DNA from 4 places in the Bacillus sp. EB106-07-01-XG149 genome. Region 1 is predicted to be linked to each of the others. Evidence: predicted binding sites of a transcription regulator. Region 1 holds the regulator's gene; each other region holds the start of a gene.
The links. The regulator LexA, encoded in region 1, represses DNA repair genes until DNA is damaged. The targets are predictions, from matches to a motif close to CGAACATATGTTCG.
Positions count from the first base shown of each region.

Region 2: a site for LexA is predicted at 1,759-1,772, ahead of AC3WTA_RS23420 (Y-family DNA polymerase). Genes of this name have one in related genera too.
Region 3: a site for LexA is predicted at 1,758-1,771, ahead of addB (helicase-exonuclease AddAB subunit AddB). Genes of this name have one in related genera too.
Region 4: a site for LexA is predicted at 2,559-2,572, ahead of uvrB (excinuclease ABC subunit B). Genes of this name have one in related genera too.

Region 1 covers NZ_JBYTDP010000004.1:8,316-12,519, reverse strand. Annotated here, with positions in the region: gene AC3WTA_RS17115 (bifunctional metallophosphatase/5'-nucleotidase) at 1-186, shown strand, start outside; gene AC3WTA_RS17110 (DUF896 domain-containing protein) at 226-465, opposite strand; gene AC3WTA_RS17105 (YneB family resolvase-like protein) at 511-1,167, opposite strand; gene lexA (transcriptional repressor LexA) at 1,310-1,930, shown strand; gene AC3WTA_RS17095 (DUF4097 family beta strand repeat-containing protein) at 2,019-2,825, opposite strand; gene AC3WTA_RS17090 (DUF1700 domain-containing protein) at 2,826-3,368, opposite strand; gene AC3WTA_RS17085 (PadR family transcriptional regulator) at 3,361-3,684, opposite strand; gene glnA (type I glutamate--ammonia ligase) at 3,989-4,204, opposite strand, start outside.
Region 2 covers NZ_JBYTDP010000007.1:87,506-91,709, forward strand. Annotated here, with positions in the region: gene AC3WTA_RS23415 (serine hydrolase domain-containing protein) at 1-1,089, shown strand, start outside; gene AC3WTA_RS23420 (Y-family DNA polymerase) at 1,816-3,081, shown strand; gene AC3WTA_RS23425 (YolD-like family protein) at 3,078-3,419, shown strand; gene AC3WTA_RS23430 (CPBP family intramembrane glutamic endopeptidase) at 3,883-4,204, opposite strand, start outside.
Region 3 covers NZ_JBYTDP010000003.1:209,105-213,308, forward strand. Annotated here, with positions in the region: gene AC3WTA_RS13345 (TVP38/TMEM64 family protein) at 326-919, shown strand; gene lepB (signal peptidase I) at 1,117-1,680, shown strand; gene addB (helicase-exonuclease AddAB subunit AddB) at 1,797-4,204, shown strand, end outside.
Region 4 covers NZ_JBYTDP010000005.1:222,412-226,615, reverse strand. Annotated here, with positions in the region: gene uvrA (excinuclease ABC subunit UvrA) at 1-498, opposite strand, end outside; gene uvrB (excinuclease ABC subunit B) at 510-2,486, opposite strand; gene AC3WTA_RS20845 (DUF4362 domain-containing protein) at 2,638-3,066, opposite strand; gene AC3WTA_RS20840 (hypothetical protein) at 3,113-3,733, opposite strand; gene AC3WTA_RS20835 (MerR family transcriptional regulator) at 3,730-4,204, opposite strand, start outside.

The DNA of each region.
Region 1 (4,204 bases):
AACGAAGAATATGACGTCGTTATGAATAATTATCGCGCAAGCGGCGGAGGGAACTTCTTTATGTTTCAAAATAAGCCCGTAATAAAAGACATACCAACAGATATGTCTGAACTTATCGCTAACTATATATTGAAGCACAAAAAGATAGAAGCAACAGTCAATAACAACTGGAAAGTTATTAAATAACGGATATAATAAATAAAAAAGATGGGCTTCGCCCATCTTTTAGTTTAATTTTGCATTATCTTGCTTTTTTAAAGCTTTTAATTTCGCCGGTGTAACATCAGTACCTTCTTCGTTAACAACTTTAATTCCTTTAAGTTCGTTTAACATATTTTGACGAAATCCTTTTAAATATTGTTCACGTAGCGATTGGCGCTCACGTTGTTCTTCTTCAGTTAAACCTTCAGCTTTTGCTTTTTTCGCTAAGAAGTTAATGCGTTCAATGAGTTCGTGACTTTGCATCTCGAATCCCCCTTTTACTCAAAACTGATTATTATCATACAATAGTTAGTCCTCTTTATCAAGCAATTGCTTTGTATATTCTACATATCTTCGATGTACAGTTGCTTTTGAAACATCATGACCAAAACCACGAAGTGTTGCTGCAATTTCTTCAAAAGTTAATTCATTCCGGCGTAAACGTACAATTTCCTCAATTGGCACTTCTTTTTTCTCACGTCCTATACTTAAATGACGATTTTTCAAATTATTCTCTGGACGAAATCCTTTCTCTACCGCTCTTTGCATGCCACGTTTAATTTTTAAATTGTGGATCTTTCTTTGATACTCTTCAACAATCCCAATTATATCTAGCACCATCGAATCAGAGTCAGAGAGTTCTAATTCTCCATTATGCCTATGCGTATATACTTTTATTCCCTCTTTATGTAAACAGTGCATTAATGCAATCTTTGCATTCCCTCTACCAAGGCGCGTTTCATCTTGTATGAGAAGTACATCAACTTGTTCATCGCGAATTGTATCTAGCACTTCTAATATGCCATCACGTTCAATTGTATAACCACTAGCCTGCTCCTCAATCACCTTTACAACATTCATTTGATAGCGCTCAGCTAAATGCAATAATTCATCTTTTTGACGCAATAATGATGTTTCCTGTTCTTCTTTTGTTGTGCTCACACGTGCATAAATAATTGCATTCATTTTGAACCCTTCTTTCTCACTATATTTTCCTTATTAGTGTATCATAAATTCGTCTTTCGTTCGAACTTATGTTTGTAGAATGTTTTTTCGCATGTTATACTTATTAATAAGAAAAATGAAAGAAAACGAGGTGTTAGAAAACATGGAAAAGTTAACGAAACGCCAGCAAGACATTCTCGACTTTATTAAGCTAAAAGTACAAGAAAAAGGATATCCACCTTCCGTACGTGAAATCGGTCAAGCAGTCGGCCTCGCTTCTAGTTCTACAGTGCACGGACATTTATCACGACTAGAAGAAAAAGGATATATTCGACGCGATCCAACAAAACCACGAGCAATTGAAATTTTAGGTGACAACCGAATGGATACAGAAACACAATCTGTTATTCAAGTTCCAATTGTCGGAAAAGTTACTGCTGGATTACCGATTACAGCAGTTGAAAGTGTAGAAGATCACTTCCCACTTCCAGCTAGCATTGTTGCTGGAGCAGACCAAGTATTTATGTTACGTATTTCCGGAGATAGTATGATTGAAGCTGGTATTTTCGATGGGGATTTAGTTGTTGTTCGCCAACAACAGTCTGCATACAACGGTGAAATTGTAGTCGCTTTAACAGAAGATAACGAAGCAACTGTTAAACGTTTCTATAAAGAAAAAGACCATTTCCGTCTACAACCGGAAAACTCTTCATTAGAACCTATCATTTTAAAACAAGTGTCAGTTATTGGAAAAGTAATTGGCGTATATCGTGATTTACATTAAGAATAATAAAAGAAGATAATTACCTTATCTATATACGGTAATTATCTTCTTTTTTTGTATTTTGATAGATTTTCATACATTTTATTTCTTATGAACGAGTTTCAATCGTCACATCGCCAGCAGCTGTTTTACCGCTAATCTTTTTACTACCATTGCCAATTGTTATATTTTTATTTTCTTCATTAAAAATCATCACGTCGCCAGCAGCGCTTTGCCCAGTTATAACTGCATCTTGTGGTTTTTCTAATAAAGTAATATCTACATCCCCAGCAGTTGAACTTGCCTCTACATCATACTTCGGATCATGATCCACAACATATACATCCCCGCTAGCCGTTTTCGCTGTTACTTTCCCTATTACCTTTTTTAAATTCACCTCACCAGCTTTTGTAGAACCCTCCACACTCTTAGCTGTGACATGTTTCAAATCTACTTCTCCAGCGAGTGTCCCAACACTTACACGATCACTTTTCACATCACTTACTTCTATTTGTCCAGTTGATGAATTTATTTTTATCTCTTGGTAAGAACGTTCTGGTACAAATATAGTCAATGTAGACGTTTGAAACTTGAAATTGTAAAAGGAAAAATCAAATGAAGCACCTTTTTCTCTTTCCCCAATAATTTTTAATGTATCACCATCTTCGGCAATACGAATCTCTTGTTTACGTGCATCTCCTGTGTGCTTTACATAAAAAGAAGAGTCGGGAGATTTTTGGACAACAATATCCCCAGCGTCTAACTTAACTTGTATATTTTTTAATGTTTCGTTTTTAATAACGTCTTCTTTGTTTCCTTTTTCTGCAGTTTGCACTGCTTTTTCATATGTTTGTGAAATCCCTATTACTCCAATAATGATACAAGCGATAGCTACTAACAATATTTTCTTCATCATCTACTCCCCTTTTATCATTTTGAAGTTCCATATTACATAACGTACGCATAACTTTTTAAACCACTTCGTACTATAATAAGCGATAATACATAACAACAAACCTACTCCAACAAACGTTATACTAACGAATACATCCAACCATATAAAAGTACCCATAAATACTTTTGCAATAACCAAAAATGGTGTCACTACACTAGCAATCCCACCGACCCAAAAAGAAAATATAAAAGCGATAATTGCAACTAACGGGCCTAACACAATAATGAAATTAAACAAACTAAGTCCAATCGCAGCCATGACAGCCCTTGTTATATTCGAAGTAGATGGGTCCTTTTTCATTTCATCAAAGCGATACAAAGCAAGTAAGTCTTTCGCAATTACTTTCGGAGAACCAAGGCCTTTTATTATTTCCGATTCAGTTTTCCCCTCTTCTTTCCCAAACTGAAAATGCTCTTCATAATCAAATAAAATATCTTTCCCCTCTTCTTCCGGTAACTTTCTAAGATGACTTGATAATTCTTTAAGGAACTGTTCTTTACTCATCCCATTCCACCCCTTCAATAATTTCTTGTACGCCTTTTGCAAAATCACGCCACTCCGTTACTAACAAATTCAGTTGCGTCTCCCCTTGCTCCGTTAGTTGATAATATTTACGAGGTGGCCCCTCTGTAGATTCTTTTAAATACGTTTGAAAATATCCTTCTTTCGTTAAACGACGTAATAAAGGATACACTGACCCTTCCGATATTAAAAATTTATTTGAGATTTGCTGAACAAGTTCATAGCCGTAACAATCTTTACGTTTCACAAGTGCTAAAACACAAAGTTCTAACACGCCTTTTTTAAACTGAACGTTCAAGGTCAATCCCCCTTTCTCATTTCAGTACTATTCAATACACGGTACCTATTATATCCATAATATAACACTTAGTATTATTCATTGCAAGGTACTATATTTTTCAATACTTAATTTTCGAATTAAATACATCCACACCATATTTCAACTTCCACATTTTCATTCATAGCTAGCACGCATTTTAAATAATCCACATGACTTTTTTCGGGCATTTTGCGGGCACCCATCTAATTCATTTCACAAGCCTTTATATTTGCCCACAAATAAAAAAAGCCCTGATACCGTAGTATCAAGGCTTTTTTCTCTCTTAGTATAGAGACATATATTGATCGCGTTCCCATTGGTGAACTTGCGTGCGGAAGATGTCCCACTCAATCTCTTTCGCTTCGATGAAGTGCTCAAGTAAATGCTCTCCTAGTGCACCGCATACTACTTCATTAGATTGTAATGTAACTAATGCTTGCGCTAATGTTGCTGGTAAGTCAACGATGCCAGCTTCTTCGCGCTCTTCTTTCGTCATTAC
Region 2 (4,204 bases), on a different contig from region 1:
ATAACACCAGCCTCAATTGTAAAAGCAGAGCCCACGCAAAATGTATCTAGTTCGTTACAAACAAGTACTCAAAGCGATCGTACTTCCGTTAAGAAAGCAATGCGGGATACACTGCAACTAGGATACCCGGGAATACTCGCTCAAATTTCTAAGGGGGGTAAAACTTGGAGTTATACCGCTGGGGTAGCAGATCTGAGAACTAAGAAACCAATGAAAGCAGATTTTCGCTTTCGTATTGGCAGTGTAACGAAAACGTTCATTGCAACAGTTCTACTTCAATTAGCTGGAGAGAACCGCTTAAATCTAGACGACTCCATTGAAAAATGGATGCCTGGTGTCATTCAAGGAAACGGATATGATGGTAACCAGATTACTATCCGGCAGATATTGAATCATACAAGTGGTATTGCTGACTATATAAATTCAAAAGACTTTGATATTATGGATACAAAAAAATCGTATACGGCTGAAGAATTCGTAAAGATGGGGATTTCTCTTCCCCCAGACTTTGCCCCAGGAAAGGGTTGGTCTTATTCAAACACAGGATACGTAGTACTGGGGATCCTTATTGAAAAAGTAACTGGAAACAGCTATGCGGAAGAGGTTGAAAATCGGATTATTGAACCGCTTGATTTGTCAAATACATTCTTACCCGGCAATTCAAGCGTTATTCCAGGCACCAAGCATGCCCGTGGCTATATCCAACTAGACGGAGCAAGTGAGCTAAAAGACGTTACTTATATTAACCCAGGTAGCTCGGATGGAGATATGATTTCTACTGCTGACGACTTAAACAAATTCTTCTCTTACTTACTCAGTGGCAAATTACTGAAGGAACAGCAATTAAAACAAATGCTTACTACAGTTCCTACAGAAAGAGAAGGAACCGGATATGGTCTTGGAATCTTTGAAACTAAGCTTCCAAACGGTGTCTCGGTATGGGGACACAGAGGTGGCGTTCTAGGGTTTTCCACTTTTGCTGGTGGAACAATTGGAGGCAAACATACATTTGCTATCAATTCGAACAGTTTAAACATTAATAATCCGGAATTTTTTAAAAACATTTTACTTGCTGAATTTAGCAAGTAGGCAAAAAGGAAAAACGGATAAATTTTGTTATTTGTAATTAGTATAGAGGGGATTAAGTATGTAGAAACAATCAAACCAATCATGAGAGATGGGTAAGTAAAAGGATTGGTTTATACATTGGCCGATTAAAAGAGCAACAGATATAATGAGTGATTATTGTGTATATACTATTGTATTTGTATGGGTATTGTAAGTAATTGTAAAATTTGTATAAAGTGCGAAGTCTAATTTAAGACTTCGTACTTTTGCTGTTTAACAGCTTTTATTGTGAAGCTATTAACGATAGAAAAAAGGAGAATGTAACTAGTTATGCGGATGAATCTTGGTACATGCGCTATGTAGGAGATTTTGCTGAAAAAATATACAAGAAAAAATCAAATTTAGAAGAATATATGTATTAGAGACAAGAAAGCTGAAGTAAATTAAAAATCTTTGCTTTTTTTGTTTTGGGAATAGTATTTTATTATCTTCACACATATAAGAAACAAAGGAATTTATATAAATTATGTTTTGATAATAAGGGTTTAATTGGTTTGTTTTGGTAGTTTTATGCTTATGAGTTATTTGGAATTCTAGCGGTTTTGTATACATAGTTTTTCTTGCCTTAATTGATAGCGCACAGATATAGCGGTTATTTTAACCAAAATTTTCATAAAAATACCTTCAAAAAGAACATAAGTTCGTGTATAATGAGAACAAACGTTCTTTCATTGGAGGGTGATAACCTTGTATGATTATTCTCTTTTACCGAATCGTATTATTCTTTGTGTAGATCTTCGTAGCTTTTATGCAAGCGTATCATGTATAAAAAAAGGACTTGATCCACGATATACAAAATTAGCTGTAGTAGGAGATATAAACCGCAGTGGATCAATCGTATTAGCAGCAACACCGCCACTAAAAGCATTAGGAATTAAGAAAATGGCACGGTTGTACGAAATACCGAAGCGGCCAGATATTATTATTGTGAATCCAATTATGCATACGTATATGAAATGTTCAACTTACATAACCGGTTTAGCTTTACAGTATGTTGCACCGGAAGATTTTCATCAATATAGTATCGATGAGTTTTTCATGGATATGACTGCAAGTATTCATTTGTTTGCGAGTAATCCGTGTGAGTTTGCATTAAAGTTCAAGCGAGAAATATATGAACGTACACGGATCGAAAGTACGATTGGTATTGGGCCAAATTTATTATTGAGTAAAGTAGCGATGGATGTAGAAGCGAAAAAGAATAGAGATGGAATAGCGCAGTGGACATATGACGATATACCCGAGAAGTTATGGAGTATTAGACCGCTCAGTAAATTTTGGGGTATATCGTATAAAACGGAAATGAAATTGAATCGAAAAGGTATACATACGATTGGGGATTTAGCGCAGTACCCGTTGAAGTATTTAAAGCAATCATTTGGTGTAATAGGAGAAGAATTACATTTACATAGTAACGGGATTGATTTTAGCAGAATAGCAGAGAAATATGTTCCAGCAACAAAGTCTATAGCGAAAAGCCAAATATTATTTCGTGATTATTCAATAGAAGAATTCATCGTTATTTTGTTAGAGCATGTAGAAGAAGTTTGTTACAGATTGAGAAGAGAAAAGAAATACGCGCAAACGATTCATTTTTCAGTTGGATATAGTAGGGAATATGGGGGAGGAATAAAAAAAGCACATACGTTAAACAGAGCAACAAATTTAACGATGGACATTTACAACGTTTGTATATATTTTTTATACGAACGGCATACAGGAGAGCCGATTCGGTCGATAAGTCTTTCCTTAACAAATTTAATACGGGAAGGAGAAGAGCAAATTTCGCTTTTCGATAACATTATACAAAGAGAAAAAGAAATGAGATTAACGAAGGTTATGGACGAAATTCGAACACGATTTGGTAAGAACAGTATTTTACGTGGGATTTCTTACACAAGCGTCGCAACAGCAAGATATAGAAACACATTATTAGGAGGGCACAAATCGTGAGAAATGCTAATATGCCAAAAGGAAGAGGAATGGTAAAGTGGCAACCGTTTGCTAGTATGCCAGAGCAGTTCGCCTGTATTAAAGAAATGATACAGGGGCAAACAAAAGTCACGCGTCCCATCTTAACGCAAGATGCAAAAGAAATGATTGAAAACAAGCTGTTAATCTCATATTTAGGTGAGGAAGAGATTTTACTTACATATTATAGAGGTGGATACTTATATAAAAATTACATAACTGTAGTTGATATAAATCCCTTGAATGGGTTGATTACTTGCACGGATGCTTTTTGTAATAAGAAGATTTTTAAGTTTGGTGATGTAATTGAAATTGATTAGAACTTTTTAGCTGATGTATTTTTGTACTATTTACAAAGAAATGCTCATTTACTTCAAGTGTTATTTCTATTTTTATGCAAAACCCAAAGTTACAAAAGAAGTTCATAATATAAAGTGTAAGTACCATGGGTTTTCAAGTTATAAAACACGTACTTCCGACTAATATATTAAAACTTAAAGAACCTAAAAAATAAGAATGATCACTACTAAATAGGCATTCAAAATACGAATTCATATTTTGAATGCCTATTTGAAAATTTTCGAAGTCAATATAGTTTGTGTCAAACATTGAAGAATCCTTTTATAGGTGTAAAAATATATATATTTCTCATGTATCTGTCCCTGAAATGAATGGGTATTTCATCTATATTCTAAGTAATATTTTCTGTTAAGTAAAAAAGAACCCTAAGGTTCTTTTTGTTTTTATGTTATTGTTTGTTACTTATAAGTACAATGTAATTTTTTATTTAAAAAGCATTGGTAAAAATCCAATAATGTCGAAAGCAAGGTGGCAAATCCAACTTACCCAAACACTCTTTGAATTTTTCCATATATAATTCAGTAATAACCTAACAGGGACTATAGTTATCAATAATTGCATTGGCACGAAACCATAAGCAGGAATATGCCACAAGGCAAACAGAACGCTACATATTATTGATGCTGTACCAAATTTTAATCCTAATTTTTGTAATGCGATGATTATGTTAGTACATAGCAATTCTTCACCCATTAACATGAATGGTACACGGGTCAAAATCATCGAAACGCTTATTACTTGAGCA
Region 3 (4,204 bases), on a different contig from region 1:
AAAATCGCTGATAAAAATCGAGTTGTGGTTGATATATTTGAAAAATCGCTGATAAAATGCGAGTTACAATCGATATATTCAGAAAATCGCCGATATAGTTTCAGTTAACAAGGAATTTACCACTAAAACAAAAGGATCATTTCCAAAATCGCAAAACGTCTTGTCGAATATTGATAGATTATCATAGCGTAATAATGAAGGAATTCTCATGGAAGGTATGGAAACTTAATAATTACATCTCCATATGTCGTATCTACCATTTCCTCTTTCATATAAGCAATGATACAGTAGAGGTAGTACTTAGAGTAAAGGGGTAAAGTGTAGAATGGATTTTCAGACAATCAAAGAGTATTTTTCACCAGAAAATATGGATCATATTGTTGAAAGCTATAAAGCGTTCGGACCACTTCTTGGTATTGGTTTACCGATGATAGAAGCGCTGATTCCGGCATTGCCACTCATCGTATTTGTACTGGCGAATGCTGTTGCATTTGGATTTTGGCTCGGTTTTCTTTATTCTTGGCTTGGATCAGTAATGGGCGCCTTACTTGTCTTTTTCATTATCCGCCATTTTGGTCGAAGTCGTTTCTTTTCTTTTGTAAATAAGCATGAGAGAGTACGAAAGGCAATGGGGTGGATTGAAAGGAAAGGCTTTGCGCCAATTTTCGTCATATTTTGTTTTCCGTTTACACCGTCTGCGCTTATAAATGTTGTCGCTGGTTTATCTCGCATTAGTGTAAAGCAGTTTGGACTTGCGCTCGCGTTCGGAAAGCTTGTGATGATTTTTATTTTAACGTATATCGGTCATGATTTAATGTCATTTATTCATAATCCGGTGAAATCAGTCATTGTAGCAATTGGTATTTTTATTTTATGGTATGTCGGTAAGAAAATCGAAGTAAAGTTAGAACTACATTAAGAATAGTCTTCTTTATTCAGCTATTTGAGGGCAGTAAAACTCCCACCTCAAAATTCGGTTGGATAGGTGAGAGCCTTGTTGCTCGTAAATGCTAGATTGGTGTGGCTGATAAGGAGTGGGGATGAACAAAACTCCCGCCGATTCAGTTTCACTTTATAAATGCAGGCTTCATTATTAAAGGATAAGGGGAGAAGCTGATGAAGAAAACTTTGAAAAAAGAAGGCATAGAGTGGATACGAACAATTTTAATTGGTGTATTATTAGCTGTATTTTTTCGAACGTTTTTCTTTTCAACGTACGTTGTAGAGGGGAAGTCAATGATGCCGACATTGCAAGATGGCAATATGCTCGTTGTAAATAAGGTGAGTTATCAAGTAGGGGACTTGAACAGGTTTGATGTTGTTGTGTTTCATGCGAATAAAAAAGAGGACTACGTAAAACGAATTATCGGTCTACCTGGGGATCAAATTGAATATAAGCATGATAAACTGTATATAAATGGACAATTCGTGGATGAACCTTATTTAGAGACATATAAGAAAGAGATAAATGGACGACAACTAACGGGTGATTTTAAACTAGAAGAGTTAACGAAAGAAAATTCGGTGCCGCCTGGATATATTTTTGTAGTAGGTGATAATCGCCTCGGGAGCTGGGATAGTAGACACTTTGGATTTGTAAAAGCTGATACAGTTGTCGGTAAAGTTGATTTACGATATTGGCCAATTCAAGAGGTGCAAACGAATTTTTCAAAAGGTTGATATAATAGGTAGAAGTATAGAAAAAGACAAACTACTCTGTTTGTCTTTTTTCGTGTACTATAATACAATTATAGTAGCAAACTAACGTTCGTTATGTAAGTGAAAGGTGGGGTTACATGTCACTTCGATTTGTGATTGGTAGAGCGGGAAGTGGAAAAAGTACACTTTGTTTACACGAAGTGCAGGAAGAGTTAAAGCAACGCCCAAGAGGGAAGACAATATTATATCTTGTGCCAGAACAGATGACATTCCAAACGCAGCAGGCGTTAATCGGGAGTGAGGATGTAAGAGGTTCTATTCGGGCACAAGTTTTTAGTTTTTCACGATTAGCGTGGAAGGTGCTGCAAGAAGTCGGCGGAGCGAGTCGTCTTCACATTGATGAAGCGGGCGTACATATGTTGCTTCGTAAAATTGTTGAGTCTCGTAAAGAGGGATTATCGGTGTTCCAAAAAGCAGCGGAGCAAAACGGTTTCTTTGAACATCTTGGTAGTATGATTGCGGAGTTTAAACGTTACAATGTGACGCCATCTAACGTATATGAAATGTGGCAACAATTAGACGCACATAGTAGCAGTGCAGAACAAAAGCTATTAGCGAATAAAGTGTATGATTTACAACTATTATATGATGATTTTGAACGTGCTTTAATCGGAAAATATTTGGATTCAGAAGACTACCTACAATTGTTAGTCGAAAAGCTTCCACAGTCTGAATATGTAAATGGGGCTGAAATTTATATAGATGGATTTCATTCGTTCTCACCGCAAGAACTAGAAATTTTAAGACAGCTTATGATTTGCGGCGCGAGAGTTACGATCACGTTAACGATAGATGAAAAAACGTTAGCGCAGCCAGTAAATGAACTAGATTTATTTTATGAAACGACGTTAACGTATGAAAAAATAAAGCAAGTGGCGCGTGAAGAGAAGATAGAAATTGAAAAAACAATTCCACTTATGGAACAACCGCGCTTTCATTCGCAAGCATTAGCGCATTTAGAAACTCATTACGAAGCACGTCCAAATGAAAAGTTTCACGGAGAAGCAAGTGTAACGATTAGTACAGCAGCGAATTTACGAGCTGAAGTAGAAGGTGTTGCGCGTGAAATTCGTAGACTTGTGGCGGATGAAGACTATCGTTACCGAGATATTGCAGTCCTTCTTCGTAACGGAGAAAGTTATTACGATGTGATGCGAACGCTATTTACAGATTATAATATCCCGCACTTCATCGATGAAAAACGCCCGATGTCACATCATCCGCTAGTAGAATGCATTCGTTCTGCACTCGAGATTATTAGCGGAAATTGGCGTTATGATGCAGTGTTCCGCTGCGTGAAAACAGAGCTTTTATATCCACTAGACGTAAGAAAAGAAACGATGCGCGAAGAGATGGATGAGTTTGAAAACTACTGTTTAGCGTACGGTGTACAAGGGAAGAGATGGACTTCTGAGGATCCGTGGATGTATCGCCGCTATCGTTCTCTTGACGATACGGACGAGATGATTACAGACAGTGAACGTGAAATGGAAGAGAGAATAAATCGACTGCGCGACGTTGTAAGAACGCCTGTTATTCGTATGCAAAAAAGACTGAAGCGAGCGGGAACAGTTATGCAAATGTGCGAAGCTGTTTATTTATTTTTAGAAGAGCTAGACGTTCCAAAAAAACTAGAAGCATTACGTATTCGTGCAGAAGAGAGCGGAGATTTCTTATTTGCGACAGATCATGAGCAAGTATGGGAAGAAGTAATGAGTCTTCTTGATACATTCGTTGAGATGCTTGGCGAAGAGAAAATGTCACTTTCTATGTTCACAGATGTTATGTCGACAGGTCTTGAGGCGCTTCAATTTGCAAACATTCCGCCGTCATTAGACCAAGTGTTAATTGCTAATATTGATCGTTCAAGATTATCAAATGTGAAAGCAACATTTGTCATTGGCGTGAATGAAGGAGTTATTCCAGCAGCACCGATGGATGAAGGGATGCTTTCTGATGAAGAAAGAGATGTTCTTAGCGTTGCAGGTATCGAATTAGCACCAACGACGAGACAAACCTTATTAGAAGAACAGTTCGTTATGTATCAAATGGTAACGAGAGCAACTGAGAAATTATATATTTCATGCCCGCTTGCAGATGAAGAAGGGAAGACGTTACTTGCGTCTAGCTTTATTAAGAAAGTAAAAAGAATGTTCCCTGATGTGAAAGATACATTTATTACAAATGACGTAAATGATTTATCACGTTCGGAACAAATTTCATATGTAGCAACGCCAGAAGTAACGTTGTCATATGTTATGCAGCAACTTCAAACGTGGAAGCGATATGGATTTGAAGGGAATTTAGATTTTTGGTGGGATGTATATAACTTCTACGTAACTTCAGATGAATGGAAACAAAAAAGTAGCCGCGTATTATCAAGTTTATTCTACCGAAATCGTGCGCAAAAGCTAAGTACAGTTGTAAGTAGAGATTTATACGGAGATAAAATAAAAGGAAGCGTATCTCGTATGGAACTATTTAA
Region 4 (4,204 bases), on a different contig from region 1:
TTTCACATGTGCACCTTTACGCCCAGAAACGATAGGAGCTAACACTTGTAATTTCGTACGTTCAGGATATTCAAGTACACGGTCTACCATCTGCTCTACTGTTTGTGATGTAATTTCAATACCATGATTCGGACAAATTGGCGTACCAATTCGCGCAAATAATAAACGTAAATAATCATAAATCTCCGTGACCGTTCCAACTGTTGAACGTGGATTACGACTTGTCGTTTTTTGATCGATTGAAATCGCTGGAGATAAGCCTTCAATCGTATCCACGTCAGGTTTATCCATTTGTCCTAAAAACTGGCGCGCATACGCAGATAACGATTCTACATATCTGCGTTGCCCTTCTGCATAAATCGTATCAAACGCTAATGATGATTTCCCTGAACCAGACAATCCCGTCACAACAACAAGCTGATTTCTCGGAATGGTTACATCAATATTTTTTAAGTTATGTGCTCTAGCACCTTTTACGACAATAAAATCCTTGCTTATGCTCACTCTGTTCACCCTTCCGCTTTTAATTCTAATAGTAAATCTCTTAATTCAGCTGCACGCTCGAAATCTAACGCTTTTGCTGCTTCTTTCATCTCTGCTTCCATCTTCGCAATTGTCTTTTCACGCTCTTTTTTCGTCATCTTCTTAGCTGGTGCCGCTTCATACATTTCCGGTTCTTCAGCAGCTGTCGTTGCACGGATAACATCACGCACGCCTTTTTGAATCGTTTTCGGCGTAATACCATGCTCTTTATTGTAAGCTTCTTGTATAGTACGACGGCGCTGCGTTTCTTCAATCGCAATTCCCATTGACCTTGTTATACGATCTGCGTACATAATAACGCGGCCGTTTTCATTACGTGCAGCACGACCGATTGTTTGAATTAATGAACGCTCTGAACGCAAGAATCCTTCCTTATCAGCATCTAAAATAGCTACAAGTGATACTTCTGGAATATCTAATCCTTCTCGTAATAAGTTGATACCGACCAGTACATCAAACTTACCAAGGCGAAGGTCACGGATAATTTCAATACGTTCTAACGTTTTAATTTCAGAGTGGAGATAATTCACTTTAATTCCTACATCTTTTAAGTAGTCTGTTAAATCCTCTGACATTTTCTTCGTTAAAGTCGTAATTAATACACGTTCATTTTTGGCAATGCGATCTTGAATTTCTCCTAATAAATCATCAATTTGCCCTTCAATTGGTCGTATATCAATTGGTGGATCTAAAAGCCCTGTTGGACGAATAATTTGTTCTATTACTTCCGGTGCCTGCTCTAACTCGTACGGTCCTGGCGTTGCCGAAACGTAAATAACTTGATTCGTTTTTCCTTCAAACTCATCAAACGTAAGCGGTCTATTATCTAAAGCTGATGGCAAACGGAACCCATGATCCACAAGTACTTGCTTACGTGCTTGGTCCCCGTTATACATCGCTCTTACTTGTGGTACTGATACGTGTGACTCATCCATAACAATTAAGAAATCTTCCGGGAAATAGTCTATTAACGTATATGGCGTTGCACCCGCCGGACGAAGTGTTAAATGACGGGAATAATTTTCAATCCCTGAACAAAAGCCCATCTCACGCATCATTTCTAAATCATAACGTGTACGTTGCTCTATACGCTGCGCTTCTAACAACTTGCCATTATCATTTAATTCCTTTAAACGCTCTTCTAATTCTTTTTCGATATTTTCAATAGCGACCTTCATTTTTTCCTCACGTGTAACGAAGTGAGATGCTGGGAAGATTGCTACATGATCACGTTCTGCTAATACTTCACCTGTTAACGCATTTACTTCGCGAATACGATCGATTTCATCGCCGAAAAATTCAATTCGAATACAATGCTCATCAAGTGATGCTGGGAAGATTTCAACTACATCTCCGCGCACACGGAATGTACCGCGCTTGAAATCAATGTCATTACGTCCATACTGTACATCAACAAGTTCACGAAGCAATTGATTGCGGTCCTTTTCCATACCAACTCTAAGTGAAACAACTAACTCGCGGTATTCTTCTGGAGAACCTAAACCATATATACACGAAACACTCGCAACAATAATCACATCATCCCGTTCAAATAGTGCAGATGTTGCTGAGTGACGCAATTTATCGATTTCATCATTAATCTGCGCATCTTTTTCAATAAACGTATCTGTTTGCGGCACATACGCTTCTGGCTGATAATAATCGTAATAACTAACAAAATATTCAACTGCATTATTCGGAAAAAAATCTTTCAGCTCACTATATAACTGTCCTGCTAACGTTTTATTATGAGCCATGACAAGTGTTGGCTTCTGCACCTCTTTAATGACATTTGAAATCGTAAATGTCTTACCCGTTCCTGTCGCTCCAAGCAACACTTGCTTTTTCTTTCCACTCTTAATTCCCTCTACAAGCTTCTCTATAGCTACCGGCTGATCACCTTGCGGGGAATACGCTGAGATAATTTCAAATTGATGTTCCAAACAAAACCGACCTCCTCGTAAAAAATCTGTATTCCCATTTTACCACGAATGCTCATAAAAAAACCAAGAAAACGAACAGATATTCGGTAAAAATTTCGACAATATATACATAGAAAAAGGAAGGAGCCAAAACTTCCTTCCTCTACTAACTCTATTTTTTAGGTACATATAATAAATCATATCCATTGCGCCCATTTTCATTCACACAGTCTATTAACCTATAAGCCGTTTGTAATTCACGCTGCTCTTTAACAATCCTTTTACAGCTATCTTCATCTATATCTGTATGATTACCAGCAAACCGATCTTGCCTATTATCTAATATATGAATTATATCTGTCCCACTATACTCTAACGTTTGAAAAACCGGATCACCTTCATGTGTATAATGTACAATTCTTATTTTATAAACTTCCCCTTGTTCCACATTCAAAACGAACTTTTCAAATTTATCTAGATTAGAAATTTCTGTTCCCTTTACAACAACATCATTCTTCTTATCAATTGTAATGTTAGGTTGTGAGCATGCTACTAAACTAAAGAGAGATAAGCATATAAAACCTGTTTTTCCTATTGTTATCCTCTCCTATACAAACTATTGGTATACTAGAAAAAGCTACTTTCCTCTACGAAAATAGCTTCTCTTTTCCTTTCTCTTTCTTCGGAAAGATCACATATGAAAATGAAATAACTGTATCCACTAAAAATATAATCGCCCAAACTTGACTAACGCGACTAGCTGGTTCATTTAAAACAATCCCCGTCTCTAACCAATTATGCCATTGTTCAAACGGGACAAAACCGTACAGAAAGAAAAAGAAAATATGCACAACAACGAATAAAACAAGATGCAATACCCAATTTTTTATTTCCTGCTTCGCATAGGCCATACCTGTTAATTCTACCTGTTCTTCGATAATAGGCGCTGGTTCATTCCGCCATTTCGCAACTAGCTTTTGCGCAAATATATCAAGCTTCTTCAAATCCTTTTTCCCGTAGAAAACTGCATACAATAAAATAATTACAGTAATGATTTGAAAATTAGAGAACTTTCCTGTTTGATAATAGTCCACTACCCCTAAAGTTAAAATAAACACTTCATTTACGAGGAGTACAATCCCCATAATAAAACTTGCCTTTTTCAAACGGAATCCGTAACGAAGTAAAAAGAAACCGATAGCCGATAACCAAAATACAATCTCTGCCCCAATTAAAAAGTACCAACGATATTCTGCGAGTATACTCATTTATCCCTCTCCTTTTCATCATATATACGAAAAGCTTCATCCATATATAATAAAAATTCTTCTTCAATTGGATACATGCTCATTTTCTGTGAATCTTCCTTCGATTTTCTAACTTCCCATAACTTATCTAAAAACACTTCGTCACCATTGGCCATTTCTAAACACTTCTGCATTAACCTCTTCGTTGCCCCTTGTACCTCATCACTCGCGGCTTCTTTGCCGTCTTTCATAAAAGTACGTAATTGCTTTAATAAATCTACCCATTCTAAAACATTCGGATCTTCTTCACTCATATTTGGCAAGTTATGAAGCAATTTTTGTTCTTCCTTTGAAAATACTTCATTTTGAAATATTTCACGTATACGAGACGACTGTTTCGAAAGCTGAATCAGTTCAAACATAACTTTCCAATCAAGTTCTCCCTCCACATCTACCGAATAAACAACAGCTTGTAAAACACGCTCCATTCGA